3 regions of the Pseudocitrobacter sp. 2023LY-00077 genome follow, and region 1 is predicted to be linked to each of the others. Evidence: predicted binding sites of a transcription regulator. Region 1 holds the regulator's gene; each other region holds the start of a gene.
What was found. Region 1 encodes CRP, which controls carbon source genes, mostly activating them, when cyclic AMP is high. Its sites were predicted from a motif close to ATGTGANNNNNNTCACAT; they were not measured.
Positions count from the first base shown of each region.

Region 2: the regulator CRP is predicted to act here: its motif matches at 1,690-1,707, upstream of ACWWFX_RS00890 (YfcZ/YiiS family protein).
Region 3: the regulator CRP is predicted to act here: its motif matches at 1,720-1,737, upstream of hpt (hypoxanthine phosphoribosyltransferase).

Region 1 covers NZ_JBSPEI010000003.1:21,881-25,161, reverse strand. Annotated here, with positions in the region: gene ACWWFX_RS04565 (YccS/YhfK family putative transporter) at 1-970, opposite strand, end outside; gene crp (cAMP-activated global transcriptional regulator CRP) at 1,019-1,651, opposite strand; gene ACWWFX_RS04555 (OsmC family protein) at 1,954-2,358, shown strand; gene ACWWFX_RS04550 (phosphoribulokinase) at 2,490-3,281, opposite strand, start outside.
Region 2 covers NZ_JBSPEI010000001.1:178,447-181,727, forward strand. Annotated here, with positions in the region: gene mlaA (phospholipid-binding lipoprotein MlaA) at 1-57, shown strand, start outside; gene fadL (long-chain fatty acid transporter FadL) at 121-1,440, opposite strand; gene ACWWFX_RS00890 (YfcZ/YiiS family protein) at 1,813-2,097, shown strand; gene fadI (acetyl-CoA C-acyltransferase FadI) at 2,260-3,281, shown strand, end outside.
Region 3 covers NZ_JBSPEI010000010.1:151,929-155,209, forward strand. Annotated here, with positions in the region: gene ACWWFX_RS14525 (glucose/quinate/shikimate family membrane-bound PQQ-dependent dehydrogenase) at 1-1,660, opposite strand, end outside; gene hpt (hypoxanthine phosphoribosyltransferase) at 1,866-2,402, shown strand; gene can (carbonate dehydratase) at 2,495-3,157, opposite strand; gene ACWWFX_RS14540 (ABC transporter ATP-binding protein) at 3,263-3,281, shown strand, end outside.

The DNA of each region.
Region 1 (3,281 bases):
TGCGGCTGAAGTGCCAGGCGCAGAATTGCCCAACCGGGTTATCGGGATGCTGGCGGGCAATTTTCTCCAGCGCGCCAATTTGCTTATCCATGTTGAAGCGCGTCGGGAAGCGGTGATAGAGAATATCATCGGCCATGACCCGCAGGCGCGCGGCGACGGTTTGCGCGTTCCAGCGAATCACCGCTTCGGCGTGGCTGCGCTCGACCAGTTTTTGCACCTCTTCCGGCTGGTGCAGACTCACCGAAATGTGCTCCTGCAAATCCAGCCCCATCTGGAAGGCGCGCAGCAGGCGCTTGTAATCATTGTGCTGATTGGCCGCCAGCATGTGCATCTGCTGATAGCACTGGGAAATCAGATCGACCACTTTCTGCTGACGATTAAGCAACGGCGGCAGGGCGGTATTGGGGTCGGTATGTTGCGTCAGCAGGCTATATTTGGCTTCGCAGTACTCCGCCAGTTGGCGGTAAAGCAGGCTTAACGACTCGCGTAGCGGTTGTTCACGCCACAGCCAGAACCAAAACCAGTTGAACAACCCGTACCACAGCGTGCCGAGCGCGTAGATCAGTAACGGTTCCCAGATAGGCATATTGCCCGCCAGGCTCAGGGTAAAAATCGCGGCAATTAGCGAGGCCGGAAGTAATCGCCCGTGCAGGGCGCTGATTTCGGCGGTAACGCCCAGCACCATCGCCAGACCGGTGAGAATAAACGGCAGCGGGATATCATCGGCCAACAGCAGTTGCACAATCAGGCTGCAACCGGCGAACAGCGACCCACCGATAATCAGGCGTTTGAAGAAACGTTTATGGGGAGTATCCAACCCGGCGATGTTGCAGCAGGCAGGCACTAAAGAGAACAGTAAGCCGTGTTGAAGCTGGCCAAGAATCAGGCCGACGGCGACCGGCAAACATAACACCAGCGTTTGCCGCAGTGCATAGTTGACTTCCGGATGGTAAATCAGCCTGCGCCACATACGAGACAAAAACGGCGTATTGCGCGAACAATACGCCGTCAGACGGGATTAACGCGTGCCGTAAACGACGATCGTTTTACCGTGTGCGGAGATCAGGTTCTGATCTTCCAGCATCTTCAGGATACGACCCACGGTTTCACGAGAGCAGCCGACGATCTGACCGATTTCCTGACGGGTGATTTTGATCTGCATACCGTCCGGGTGGGTCATAGCATCCGGCTGTTTTGCCAGATTCAGCAGCGTCTGCGCGATACGACCGGTAACGTCGAGGAACGCCAGGTTGCCCACTTTCTCAGAGGTGACCTGCAGACGGCGCGCCATCTGAGACGAGAGACGCATCAGGATATCCGGGTTAACCTGGATGAGCTGACGGAATTTCTTATAGGAGATTTCAGCCACTTCACAGGCGGTTTTCGCCCGAACCCAGGCGCTACGTTCCTGGCCTTCTTCAAACAGGCCCAGTTCACCGATGAAATCGCCCTGGTTGAGGTAGGAAAGGATCATCTCTTTGCCTTCCTCATCCTTGATGAGTACTGCCACGGAGCCTTTAACGATGTAGTACAGCGTTTCCGCTTTTTCACCCTGGTGAATCAGCGTGCTCTTCGATGGGTACTTATGAATGTGGCAATGAGACAAGAACCATTCGAGAGTCGGGTCTGTTTGCGGTTTGCCAAGCACCATGCGCGGTTATCCTCTGTTATAAGCTATCGCCAGCGGCATAAATCAGGCAGCCACTGGTTGAAATAATATCCTTCCCTCTACCTGGGAAGTTGGTCGTCAAAGATTGTCGCGACCAGTATGTGATGTCCTCTGCATACATGCAGTACGTTTATGTATCTCTGTAGCATCCCGACTGTTTTAGCATAGCTTTTGCCGTGTGTCTCCTGGTGTCTCGCTTCAGCATGACCCAGGTCTACTTCCGTTGCGAGATTTGTTATGTGCGCGTAATCTGACAATAAATTTGCAACTCTGGAGTGACAATTATGCAAGCGCGTGTGAAATGGGTTGAAGGGTTAACCTTCCTGGGTGAGTCGGCTTCCGGGCACCAGATTTTGATGGATGGCAACTCAGGTGATAAAGCGCCAAGCCCGATGGAAATCGTGCTGATGGCAGCGGGCGGCTGTAGCGCTATCGACGTGGTGTCTATTCTGCAAAAGGGCCGTTACGACGTGACCGATTGTGAAGTTAAACTGACGTCTGAACGCCGCGAAGAAGCGCCACGTCTGTTCACGCACATTAATCTGCACTTCATTGTGACCGGCAAAGAGCTGAAAGATGCGGCGGTGTCCCGTGCGGTGGATTTGTCCGCTGAGAAATATTGTTCAGTGGCGCTGATGCTGGGCAAAGCGGTGAACATTACCCATTCTTATGAGGTGGTGGAGGGGTAAGTTGAGACACCCCTCACCCTAACCCTCTCCCGCAGGGAGAGGGGACTGACCGTGCGGTGTTCAGGTTCTGCGCTGATTTTCTCCCTCTCCCTGCGGGAGAGGGCCGGGGTGAGGGGCCCAGCCTGCACCCTTCACCCAATCTTCTTCCCTTCCATCAACCGCTGCACCAGCGGCGTCATGATCAATTCCATCGCCAGCCCCATCTTGCCGCCGGGCACTACCAGCGTATTCATATGCGAGATAAACGAGCCCTGCAACATCGCCAGCAGCCACGGGAAATCGATATTATCGAGATTGCGGAAGTGGATCACCACAAAGCTCTCATCCAGCGACGGAATGCCTTTGGCGGCGAAGGGATCGGAGGTATCGACCGTTGGCACACGCTGGAAGTTGAGATGCGTGCGCGAGAACTGCGGGGTGATGTAGTTGATGTAATCTTCCATCGAACGGACCACGGAATCCATCACCGCCTCGCGGGAGTGACCCCGCTCGCTGGTGTCGCGGATCATCTTCTGGATCCACTCCAGGTTTACGATTGGCACCACACCCACCAGTAAATCGACATGCTTTGCCACATCATGATGCGGCGTGACCACGCCGCCGTGCAGCCCTTCATAGAACAGCACGTCGGTCGGCTCAGGCAGCGGTTGCCACGGGGTAAAGGTTCCCGGCACCTGATTCCACGGCACGGCTTCATCATAGGTATGCAGATATTTTCGCGACTGTCCGGTGCCGCTGTGCCCGTACTCGCGGAACGTTTGTTCCAGCAGGCTGAAGTCGTTGGCATCCGGCCCGAAGTAGCTGATATGACGCCCCATATCGCGCGCCTTACGAATAGCTAAGTCCATTTCCGGACGCGTGTAGCGATGAAAGCTGTCGCCTTCCACCTCTGCGGCATGGAGTTTGAGCTGGGCGAAAATCTT
Region 2 (3,281 bases), on a different contig from region 1:
GAGAATCCGAACGCCCAGGCGATTAAGGATGATTTGAAAGATATCGATTCTGAATAAATCGCAGGGTATAGATAAAGAAAAGGTGAGCACTGAGGCTCACCTTTTTTATTGGGGTAAAACTTAGAAGCGGTAGTTGAAGTTGGTACCGAACAGCCAGGCTTTACCTTCAGATTTAAAGGTGTACGGGCCTTCCTGGAATTTAACGCTCTGTCCGTGCATGTAGGATACGCCCACATCAACAGACGCATCTTCATTAAGCGCATAGGTCGTACCGGCGCTCAGCCACAGGCGGTCCTGATCCGGAATAGAGATTGAACGATAGTTAGACGGAACCGGGCTATCATCGAAGGCGATACCGGTACGGAAGGTCCAGTTATCGTCATAGTAATAGGTGGTACCCAGCGCCAGGCGCCATGCATCTTTAAAGTTCTCGTCTTTCTGGAACAGCGTGCCGCTGCTGTTGGTTGCTTTCAGTTCTTCGAACTGGCTCCAGCTGGTGTAGGTTGCGCTATAGTGGATAGCCCACTGCGGAGCCACACGGTTGTAACCGGAGATTTCCCACATTTCTGGCAGATTCAGCGTCAGAGAACCGTTGGTGGTGCTGCCATTGGTGCCTGCCGGAAGGCCGAAATTACCGAGGATTTGGTTATATGCGGACGGCAGGTCGCTCTTATAATCGCCATCAAAGTCGATTTTCACTTCAGAACGATAGGTGAAGCCGTAACGGTTATTCTTATCCAGTTCAAACAGAATACCGGCGTTCCAGCCAAAGCCCCATTCGTCACCTTTCAGGTGCGCGATTTTAGTATCCGCCGGGATCTGGCCTACCTGGCCTGCCAGAGCCGGAGGAAGCACGCCAGAGCCTGCAACGATCTGACCTAAATCACCCGCATAGCGGTCGATCTTTGCACGGGCATAAACAGCGTTAACACCGGCCCCGAAGCTCCACTGACTGCTGAGGCGGTATGCGCCGCTCAGATTCAGGTTCACGGTTTGCAGGTCGGTTGTACCGCCGTACGCGCCAGCGGCGTAGGTGTCGTTAAACTCGGTTGCCAGACCATAGTTAGAGGTCACGGAAGCCCCCCAACCGAACTGATCGTTGATAGGCATCACGAAGTGAACGTTTGGCACCCATGCGGTAGGCGCAATGTTATCCGCTTTCAGACTGTTGCCGGTTGGCGAACGGCCTGAAACGTTTACATCCGGGTCAATATAAACCGCACCGGCAGAAAACGTCGGGCGATCAAACATCATAATCAGCGCGGGGTTACGGCTGGCGTTGCCTGCATCGTCAGCGATGGCACCTTCACCGGAATAGGCGCGGCCCAGACCAGAGGAAGAAAACTCATTAAGCTGGAAGCCTGCAGACCAGGCGTGGGTAGAAACGAGTGCCACTGCGACTGCGAGAGCAGACTTTGTAAACCGGGTTTTCTGGCTCATGACCATAACCTCATTGAGTTATTTTTATACAAAAAATGTTACATGTAGTAACAGAAGCGCGAAGTGTAGGGGCTGGACTACGTCAGAGAAATCAGACCAGTGACGAGAGTATAGGTCTGACCAGATGTGATGTTGCAATATTGTTTCTCAGATTTTACGCAGATGATCACCGAAACGGGATCTGGTTAGCAAATTTGGTGAGGTCGAGCTTCATCTGTTTGGGTGATTTTTGTTTTAGATCATTTTTAAGTGTGATTTCGGTCACTTATCTCAATTGGCATAATTAACAACTGGAGGGAGCTTTCCGGGGAGCGTAAAATAACGGCATCGTTTATCTGGCACCTTCGCGTGCATATACAGAGGAAATCTACAATGAGTAAATGCAGTGCTGATGAAACCCCGGTTTGCTGCTGTATGGATGTTGGTACCATCATGGACAACTCCGATTGCACAGCCTCCTATAGCCGCGTTTTTGCAACTCGCGCTGAAGCTGAAGAAACCCTCGCTGCGCTGACTGAACGCGCGCGTGGCGTTGAATCCGATCCGTGCGTCATCACCCCGGTCTTCAAAGACGTTGAGGGCGGCGTACAGATGGATATCGATTTTGTTTTTGCCTGCGAAGCAGAAACGCTGATCTTCCAGCTGGGTCTGCGTTAATCCTTCCCAAACGCCTCTGCGATGCAGGGGCGTTTTCTTTTCCCCCTCCAGTGTGTTTTAGCTCCCATTTTTCTCTCTCTCCGATTGGCTTAATGTAAAAAATTAGTTAAGACTGTTATCAGGTCCGACCACTTTGGTTTTATCTTTTAACAGGGGAGTTTTATGAGTCAGGCATTACCGCTTATCACCCGTCAGGGCGATCGCATTGCCATTGTCAGTGGTTTACGTACCCCATTTGCCCGTCAGGCCACCGCCTTTCACGGCGTACCGGCGATTGACCTCGGCAAAATGGTCGTGGGCGAAATGCTGGCGCGTAGCGAAATTCCCCCTGAAATGATCGAACAACTGGTCTTCGGCCAGGTTGTTCAGATGCCAGAAGCGCCAAACATTGCCCGCGAAATTGTCCTCGGTACGGGGATGAACGTGCATACGGATGCCTACAGCGTTAGTCGCGCCTGCGCTACCAGTTTTCAGGCGGTCGCCAACGTGGCCGAAAGCCTGATGGCAGGGACTATTCGCGCGGGTATTGCGGGCGGGGCGGATTCCTCTTCCGTGCTGCCGATTGGCGTCAGCAAAAAGCTGGCGCGAACGCTGGTGGATGCCAATAAAGCGCGTACGCTTGGGCAGCGTCTGAAACTCTTTTCCCGCCTTAAGCTGCGCGACCTGATGCCGGTCCCCCCGGCGGTTGCGGAGTATTCTACCGGCCTGCGGATGGGCGATACGGCTGAACAGATGGCGAAGACGTACCACATCACGCGTGAACAGCAGGATGCGCTGGCACATCGCTCGCATCAACTGGCAGCACAGGCGTGGGCGGAAGGCAAACTGGCGGATGAAGTAATGACGGCCTACGCGCCGCCGTTCCGCGACCCGCTGGAGCAGGACAACAACATACGCGGCACCTCGACGCTGGCGGATTACGCCAAACTGCGCCCGGCATTCGACCGTAAACATGGTTCTGTTACGGCGGCCAACAGTACGCCGCTGACCGATGGCGCGGCGGCGGTGATATTAATGACCGAATCGCGTGCCCGCGAGCTGGGCTTAACGCCGCTGGGCTATCTGCGCAGCTACGCGTTTACCGCCATTGAGGTGCAGCAGGATATGCTGCTCGGCCCGGCATGGGCCACGCCGCTGGCGCTCGATCGTGCGGGCCTCACCCTCGCAGATTTAACGTTGTTTGA
Region 3 (3,281 bases), on a different contig from region 1:
ACATGGTGGCGCCCCACATATCCGCGCCGGTCAAATCTTTCTTCGGACGGAAGCTCAGTTCGGAGAACGGCTGCGTCTTAGTGACGTAGTCGCCTTTTGCCGCGCCCTGCGGAACTGGTTTTTCCGGGGCCGGAACAACCAGTTCGCCGTTACGGCGATCGAGGACAAAGATGTTGCCGGTTTTTGCCGGTGCGTAAATCACCGGTACTTTCTCGCCTTTCACCGTGATATCCGCCAGCGTCGGCTGGGACGGCATATCCATATCCCACAGATCGTGGTGAACGGTCTGGTAGCTCCACACCAGTTTGCCGGTAGTGGCGTTCAGCGCCACGATGGAGCTGGCGTAGCGTTCCTGTTCCGGCGTACGGTTGCCGCCCCAGATATCCGGGGTGGTCACGCCCATCGGCAGGTAGACCAGATCCAGCTTCGCGTCATAGGCCGCCGGGGCCCAGGAGTTGGGTGAGTTGAACGTGAAGGTGTGTTCATCCGACGGAATAGCGTTCGGATCTTTCGCGCCTGGATCAAACGCCCACAGCAGCTTACCGGTGTTCACGTCGAAGCCACGAATAACGCCAGAGGTTTCACGGGTTGAGAAGTTATCGGTCACCGAACCGGCAATCACGATAGTTTTATCGGTGATAATCGGTGGAGAGGTGGGTTCATACAGGCCTGGCGTGGTATCCGGCATGTTGGTTTGCAGGTTGAGGATACCTTTGTTGGCAAAGGTTTCGCACAGCTTGCCGGTTTCAGCGTTGACCGCAAACAGACGACCATCATTCACAGGCAGAATGATACGACGTGGACAGTCGGCTACCACTTCCGGGCTCGCTGTTTCAGCGCGCGCTTCGTGGTATGAAACACCACGGCAGGTGACGTGCTGGAAGCTGGAATTGGAATTCAGTTGTGGGTCGAAATGCCACTTCTCTTTCCCGGTGGCCGCATCAAGCGCGAACAGACGCTGGTGGGCGGTACAGAGATAAAGCATGTTGCCGACTTTAATCGGCGTCACTTCGTTGGTCAGCTCACCCGGATCGTCCTCGCGCTTCAGGTCACCCGTGCGGAAAACCCAGGCTTCTTTTAACTTGTGAACGTTCTCGGCGTTGATCTGCTTGAGGGGGGAGAAACGCTGGCCTTCCTGATTACGACCATAGGCAGGCCAGTCTTGATCCGCCACGGTGGAAATCGGTTCGGCTGGGGTCGCATCAGCACTCAGCGTGCCATTGACTTCCTGCGGGTCATTGAAGCCAGCCCAGGTCAGGATGCCGCCGCTAATCAGCAGCGCGACAACCAGCGCGGCAACGGCTCCGCCGGAAGGGATAATCAGGCGACGCCAGACAAAGGGCAGAATCAGCCAGATACCGAAGAAGACCAGAATATCGCTGCGCGGAGTCAGCGCCCAGAAGTCAAAGCCGACTTCCCAAACGCCCCAAATCATGGTCGCCAGCAGGAAAGCCGCATATAACCAAAGCGCCGCACGCTTGCCGCGCCACAGCATCGCTGCAACGGCCAGCATCACCAGACCTGCAATAGGGTAGTACCAGGAGCCGCCAATGGCGACCAGCCAGCCTCCTCCGATGAGAAGATAGAGCCCACAGATAGCCGCAAAAATGGCCGTGAGCACCACGAGTAACCGTGGTTGTTGTGAATTTGTTTCTGCCATAGAGAATACTCGCGTCAGTTTGTTAATTATTGCTTTCAATAGATTATAGGATTTAACAAGTGTGACGGGTATCACAAAATTTGCTTTATTATCCAATTCAGCGGAGAAATCGATTTGCTGGTATACTGACGCGCTTGCCGAACGACGTCTGGGCGTAGCGCCGGGATGTCGATAGATTTACCTCTAAAATCATATGGTTAGTTTTATGAAACATACTGTGGAAGTGATGATCCCGGAAGCGGAGATCAAAGCGCGTATCGCTGAATTGGGCCGTCAGATTACTGAGCACTATAAAGACAGTGGCAGTGAAATGGTGTTAGTGGGTTTGCTGCGCGGCTCATTTATGTTCATGGCTGACCTGTGCCGTGAAGTGCATGTCTCCCACGAAGTCGATTTTATGACGGCTTCCAGCTACGGCAGCGGTATGTCCACCACCCGTGACGTGAAGATCCTCAAAGACCTGGATGAAGACATTCGCGGTAAAGATGTTTTAATCGTGGAAGACATTATCGACTCCGGGAACACGCTGTCGAAAGTACGCGAAATTCTCAGCCTGCGTGGGCCGAAATCACTGGCAATCTGTACGCTGCTGGATAAACCGTCCCGCCGCGAAGTGAACGTGCCGGTTGAGTACGTGGGCTTTGCCATTGAAGATGAGTTTGTGGTGGGTTATGGCATCGATTACGCACAGCGTTATCGCCATCTGCCGTATGTCGGAAAAGTGGTCCTGCTGGACGAGTAATTGACGTTTGGTGTCGGATGGCGCTTCGCTTATCCGACCTACCTGTCCTGAGCCGGGTGAGGCGATGCCGCCGCCCGGCTTTTTAACAGGTATTACTTGTGATTAGCGTGTTTCAGCTTGAGGTTGGAAATCCCGTGGCGATAGCGCTGCTCCAGGGTTTCGCGGTTGGTTGCCGTCACATCGAGATCGCGCAGCAGGCCGTCGTGAATACCGTAGGCCCAGCCGTGAACCGTCACTTTCTGCCCACGTTTCCACGCTGACTGCATAATGGTAGAGTGACCCAGGTTATACACCTGTTCCATGACGTTCAGTTCGCAAAGCGTGTCCAGACGGCGCTCCTGCGGCATTTCGCCTAACAGTGAACTGTGTTTGAACCAGATATCGCGAATGTGCAGTAACCAGTTGTTGATAAGACCCAGCTCTGGGTTTTCAACGGCTGCCTGAACACCGCCGCAGCCGTAGTGGCCGCAAATGATGATGTGCTCAACTTCCAGCACATCCACCGCGTACTGAACCACGGAGAGACAGTTCAAATCGGTGTGAATGACCAGGTTGGCAACATTTCGGTGAACAAATAATTCGCCCGGCTCAAGGCCGGTTAAACGTTCGGCGGGAACGCGGCTGTCGGAACATCCAATCCATAGAAAGCGCGGTTTCTGCGCTTGTGCCAGTTTCTCGAAAAATCCGGGGTCCTCTTCCACCAGCATTTTTGACCATAGTTCATTGTTGCTGATGAGTGTATCTATGTCTTTCATGGAGGTTAACGACCTGTAACCAAGTAAGTGCGTTGCGCTAATATAGGTCAACTCGACTTTTTTTAAAACCATACATTGAACGCAAGAATTCAAAAGAGATATTCAATGACCATTGCACTGGAAC